Regions from separate parts of the Salmonella sp. FC25216 genome, predicted to be linked through region 1. Evidence: predicted binding sites of a transcription regulator. Region 1 holds the regulator's gene; the other holds the start of a gene.

The links. The regulator sigma-54, encoded in region 1, starts transcription at its own class of promoters, with help from an activator protein. The targets are predictions, from matches to a motif close to GTTGGCACANNTTTCGCTNT.
Region 2: the regulator sigma-54 is predicted to act here: its motif matches at 1,115-1,134, upstream of hydN (electron transport protein HydN).

What each region holds. Positions count from the first base shown of each region.
Region 1 covers NZ_JBDGON010000003.1:525,208-528,330, reverse strand. The annotation lists gene rapZ (RNase adapter RapZ) at 1-196, opposite strand, end outside; gene ptsN (PTS IIA-like nitrogen regulatory protein PtsN) at 242-733, opposite strand; gene hpf (ribosome hibernation promoting factor) at 851-1,138, opposite strand; gene rpoN (RNA polymerase factor sigma-54) at 1,161-2,594, opposite strand; gene lptB (LPS export ABC transporter ATP-binding protein) at 2,642-3,123, opposite strand, start outside.
Region 2 covers NZ_JBDGON010000003.1:19,168-22,290, forward strand. The annotation lists gene hypF (carbamoyltransferase HypF) at 1-388, opposite strand, end outside; gene hydN (electron transport protein HydN) at 534-1,079, opposite strand; gene hycI (hydrogenase maturation peptidase HycI) at 1,272-1,742, opposite strand; gene AC3G3F_RS06350 (formate hydrogenlyase maturation HycH family protein) at 1,735-2,145, opposite strand; gene hycG (formate hydrogenlyase subunit HycG) at 2,142-2,909, opposite strand; gene hycF (formate hydrogenlyase subunit HycF) at 2,909-3,123, opposite strand, start outside.

The DNA of each region.
Region 1 (3,123 bases):
TCTCAGGTGATTCAGGCATATTGCGCACATCAATGCTGACGGCGGCGGAAATCTGGCGATCGGCCAGTGTTCGCGCCAGATCGGGCAACAGCACGACGGGAAGGTTATCCACGCAGTAAAAACCCATATCTTCCAGCGCGCGTAGAGCGACAGATTTACCTGATCCGGAACGCCCGCTGACGATCATCAGTACCATGTACCGTTTCTCCTCACAACGACAGAAAGAAATGCCATTGAGTTGTTATGCCTCATTCTGCTCACCTTCGGTGTCAGTAATGATTTGATACAGCTCTTCATCATTCAGCGCCGCGCGCAGGCGGCGGCAGATCGTTTTATCCGCCAGACGTTTCGCGACCAGCGACAGCGTATGCAGATGCGTTTTAGTCTGATCGGCGGGCACCAGCAGGGCGAAGAGGAGATCGACCGGCTGGTTATCGATGGCATCGAACGCGATAGGCGTTTCGAGCTGAACGAACACGCCGACGGCGCGTAAGGTATCTTCTTCCAGTTTCCCGTGCGGGATGGCGATACCATTACCAATACCGGTACTGCCCATTTTTTCGCGTGTCAGAATGGCTTCAAACACGACCTGAGGAGGTAAACTGAGCTGTTTTGCCGCCAGTTCGCTGATGATTTCCAGCGCGCGTTTCTTACTCTGACAATGAACGCCGCTACGCGTACACTCCTGGTTAAGTACACTGCTCAGTTGTAGAGTCGTATCGTTATTTATCATAATTTCACCTAAGAACCTGTCCTGTCAGGTTGATGGCCAGGTTCGGAGCGCTAACTGTACAAATGGCCCGTTGTGTCACACAACAGGCCGTCCTGCACTGGCTAACTGCCCGGACAATTAGTGTTGTTTCAGTTTATCTTTATGCCTGGTTAACTGCCTTGCCAGTTTATCAATCAAGCCGTCAATGGCGGCATACATATCCTGGCCTTCCGCGCTGGCGTGAATTTCGCCGCCGTTAACGTGTAGCGTCGCATCCGAGATGTGCGTGACCTTCTCCACTTTCAACACCACGTATACCTGATTAATCCGCTCAAAATACTGTTCAAGTTTGGCGAATTTCGTCGTCACAAATTCACGCAGGGCTTCAGTAATTTCGACGTTATGTCCGGTGATATTGAGCTGCATAGTGTCTTCCTTATCGGTTGGGTCAAACCAGCTGTTTGCGTTGGTTTGACGGCGGAATGGATAAAGACTCTCGGTACTTCGCAACAGTGCGGCGCGCCACCATGATACCCTGTTCTGACAGCAGAGAGGTTAACTTGCTGTCGCTCAGCGGTTTCGCGGGGTTTTCCGCCGCAATTAACTTCTTCACCAGCGCGCGAATCGCGGTGGAAGAGGCTTCGCCTCCGCCTTCGGTATTGACGTGGCTGGAAAAGAAATATTTGAGTTCAAAAATACCGCGCGGGCTGTGCAGATACTTCTGCGTGGTCACGCGGGATATGGTGGATTCGTGCATCTCGACGGCCTGGGCGATATCCGCCAGTACCATCGGTTTCATATATTCTTCGCCCTGTTCAAAAAAGGCTTGCTGTTGCTCGACGATGCAGCGACTGACACGCAGCAGCGTGTCGTTGCGGCTTTCAAGGCTTTTTATCAGCCACTTCGCATCCTGTAAATTACTGCGGATGAACTGGCTGTCGGTATCGTTGCGCGCGCTGTTGCACATGGCGGCATAGTGCTGGTTAATCTGTAAACGGGGAATACTGTCGCTATTAAGCTCCACCGTCCAGCGGCCGTTATGCTTGCGTACCAGCACATCCGGGATAACGTACTCCGGCTCGCCGGTCTGGATCGACTGACCGGGTCTGGGATCGAGCGACTGAATCAGGTTTACCGCCTCTTTCAGTACCTCTTCTTTCAGTCGGGTAACGCGCATCAACGTGCGGAAATCGTGGTTGGCCAGCAGATCAAGGTGATCGCAGATAATGAGCCGCGCCTCTTCCAGCCACGGCGTGGATTTGTCGAATTGTGAAAGCTGGATCAGCAGACAGTCGCGAAGATCTTTCGCCGCAACGCCCACCGGATCAAAACGCTGAATACGCTTCAGGACGGCTTCGACTTCATCAAGATCTACCTCTTCATCGCCCATGCTTTCGCGAATTTCATCCAGGGATACGGTGAGATAACCGGTATCATCTACCGCATCGACAATGGATGTCGCAATGGCGCGATCGGTGTCCGAGAAGGGCGTTAGCTCAACCTGCCACATCAGATAATCCTGCAACGACTGCGTCGTTTCGCCCTGATAGACGGGCAGTTCATCATCGATATAATCGCCGCTGGGGCCGGATGGCGTCCCGGCGGTGTAAATTTCATCCCAACTGGCGTCAAGCGGCAGCTCTTCCGGCATCTCTTTCTGTTCGAGCGCATCTGCGGTATCGAGAGGATCGTCATCCTGAGGTTGCTGAGTGTCGATTTCGTCATGAAGATCGGTTTGCTCAAGCAGCGGGTTATTTTCCAGCGCTTGCTGGAGTTCCTGCTGAAGTTCCAGCGTAGACAACTGCAACAGACGGATGGCCTGTTGTAGCTGAGGCGTCATCGCCAGTTGTTGGCTAAGCCTGAGTTGCAAACCTTGCTTCATATTCAGAGTCGTTTTCTCCCGCTAGAGCAGCATAGCCCTCTACCCTATCAGAGTCTGAAGTCTTCCCCAAGATATACACGCTTAACGTGTTCGTCTTGCAGGATTTCTGTCGGCGTACCGTGGGCGATAAGGTGGCCCTGGCTTACGATATAGGCGCGTTCACAGACTGCCAGCGTCTCACGGACATTATGGTCGGTGATCAGCACCCCGAGCCCGCTATCGCGCAGATGTTCGATAATGCGTTTGATGTCGATAACGGAAATCGGGTCAACGCCGGCAAAGGGTTCATCCAGCAGGATAAATTTGGGATTAGCGGCCAACGCGCGGGCAATTTCTACACGACGGCGTTCACCACCGGACAGCGCCTGTCCCATGCTGTCGCGCAGATGCTCAATATGAAACTCTTCCATCAGCTCGTTGGCGCGGTCTTCTCGCTGTTCTGCGGTCAAATCGTCACGAATTTGCAGTACCGCCATCAGGTTATCAAATACGCTGAGACGGCGGAAAATAGAGGCTTCCTGCGGCAAAT
Region 2 (3,123 bases), 510 kb from region 1:
TGATGAAGGGATAACGGTAGCGCCGCTCGCCAGGGGTATTCATCTCGGCAAGACATGCCGGGCAGGTCGCCGCATCCGGCACGATTTGCGTGTTCATCGAACCGCCTGCGCTCTGACGAATGGCGAAATCCGTTGGTGTGCGCTCCCATATCAACGAGGCGTGTTCAACGCTGTCAATGCGCGCCAGCGGCGGACAATCCTGATAGAGCGCGGCAATAAATTGCGACGGCTCCTCCAGCAGCCGAACGACGACGCCGTCGCCGTCATTACACACGTCGCCGTGTAATCGCAACTGCTGCGCTAGCTGCCAGACAAAAGGACGAAAACCGACGCCCTGTACTTTGCCCCGAATGCGTAGCTGTACGCCGGAAGGCGTGTCTGTCACCATCTCATTTTCCCGCCATCATCGAACCCGGATGCCTGATGGTGCCGCGCTTATCAGGCCTACAATCGCACGAACCGTAGGCCGGATAAGGCATTGATGCCGCCATCCGGCAATGCTTTGTGGCGTATTCTACGCGCAATCGCAGAAATCAGAAAAGCAGAGATGCCGTTGAATCCAGCGCCGCACGACGGCGTTTTTCCGCGCTAAGCTGTTCAAGCTTATTACGGTCGACACAGATTAGGGCGTGCGTTGGACAGGCGTCCATACAGGCTGGACCGGCTTCACGATGGTGACACAGATCGCACTTGTTGGCTTCGGCTTTTTCGGCACGCACGTTCAGCCCCGCGCCGCTATTGCGAACCACCGGGCGCACCACCACTTCCATGGCGCCGTAAGGACATGCCACCACGCAGGTTTTACAACCAATGCAGCGTTCCTGCATCACATGAACAAAGCCTTTGTCGCGGCTGATGGCGCCATTCGGGCAGACGTTGGCGCACGGCGCATCTTCACACTGGCGACACAGCGTTGCCGTAGAGACGTTCACGCCTTTGATGACATGGATACGAGGTAAAAAGGTTTCAGGGGTCAGCGATGCGCAATCCTGATTATCCTGATGGGATACGACGCAGGCCACTTCACAGGTACGGCAACCAATGCACTTACTCGCGTCAGCAATGATGAAACGGTTCATCAAATTCTCCAGCAATAACAGATGATGTGCCGATGTATACACAAATCGTGCCAACATTTAACCATATGTTATATAATGGTATTTTATTTTAACCGGAGGGAAAAAGCATGTCATCGACACAAGTGACGATGACGGATGACAACCGTTCAGGGGATGAAAGAAATGCCGAATACCTCATTCGGCATCAAAAAGTTACGCCTCCGGCGCTTCCAGTCGCGCAAATCCGCCGTTTCCCTGCCACCCTTCCAGGCGCTGATAGATGGTGTTTACCGCGTCCTTAATCGGCTGGGTCATCGGATAATAAAACCCGACGATATCCGGCTGGATACCGAGAAAAATCACCTCGCCGACATCCTCTTTGAGCTGATCGACCAGATAGTTCAGCGGCATATTGTGGGTGGTCATCATAAACATTTCAGCGATATCATCCGGATCGATAATGCAGATCTCGCCCGGATTAAGTCCCATATCGGTGGCGTCGACAATCAACAGGCGGTCGGGGGATAGTTCGCGAATCGCCACAATGTCGTTTTCCGGCGCGCTGCCGCCATCAATCACCACCCAATTACCCTTCGGCTGCGCCGAGCACATTTCAGCCAGTAACGGGCCTGCGCCGTCGTCGCCCATCATGCTATTGCCGACACAGAGTAAAACGTCAGTCACGAAGCCTCCTCACCATCAGGTAGATGGCGCTTTCCTGATGAATGTCATGCAGCATACTGAGCATCAGTTTACTCCATTCTTGCTGCTGCGGGGTCTGCGCGGCGCGCGCGTTATCAAACGCGCGCGCCAGCATCGACACATGGTTAAAATCGATAACGATCTCGCCATACTTCGGCACGCCTTCCATTTTACGCCGGGCATCGCTTCCCTCTTCAAGGGTGGCGATCCACGCCAGATAGTCGTTCCACGGGCAGGTGAGCGCAGCCTCCAGGCAATCGATGACCCCCAGGTGGTGGCCAATCGCCAGGCTGTAATAGACAACCTGCTGCGCCTCGGCGGGCGTCGCATCGTTCTCATCAATAAACTTACGGCTCAGTTGACTGAACACCACCTGTTCGCTCATCGGATACGTGCCTCTTCAACAACATGATTGAGATGTGTGACAATTTCGGTTAAACGCGGATCGTTTTCCGCTTCCAGCCAACGCGCCACCTGCTGCTCACCTTGTCCCAACTGTGTCAGGTAATCATCGGCGATTTGACGACCGTAGCGATAACCCGCCAGCCGACGCGCCGCGCGATCTACCTTCACGCGCAGCGGCTGCACCATATCCGGATGCAGAATTTCCGCCGCCTGGTCGTCCAGTTCCCCTGGCGTGCGCGCGTGGATTTTCTGCTCCAGCAGGCCAAGCGCCATCGCAAAGCCATACAGCGTCGCCGCAGGCGTTGGCGGGCAGCCTGGAATATACACATCCACCGGGACGATTTTATCCGTACCGCCCCAGACGCAGTACAGGTCATGGAAAATGCCGCCGCTGTTGCCGCAGGCGCCGTAAGAGATACAAATTTTCGGGTCCGGCGCCGACTGCCAGGCACGCAGCGCCGGAGAGCGCATGGCGCGGGTTACCGCGCCGGTAAACAGCAGAATATCGGCATGGCGCGGCGACGGTACCACTTTGATGCCGAAACGCTCGGCATCAAACAGCGGCGAAAGCGTCGCAAAGATTTCGATTTCACAGCCGTTACAGCCACCGCAGTCCACGCGGTAAACGTATGCCGAACGCTTAATATTTTTCAGTAGAGACGCCTTCATGCTGGCGATGGATTCATCCACCGTCATCGGTACCGGAATGCCGTTGGCGTCACGCGGGCCTAATAAATTGCTCATTAGCTGACCTCTTTCATATGGCGAGTCAGTTCAATACGGTCGGACGGCACCAGGCATTTCTGACGCTTACAGTCCGGGCAAGTCTCAAAGCTTTCGCGGTGATGTTCCGCGCGGCTGTCGCCGTTGTGTTTGAGCAGCGCAATGGCGTAATCAATCTCTTTTTGCACGGCAAAAGGACGGTGACAAACGCGGCAGTGACACAGTGCAAAGCGGG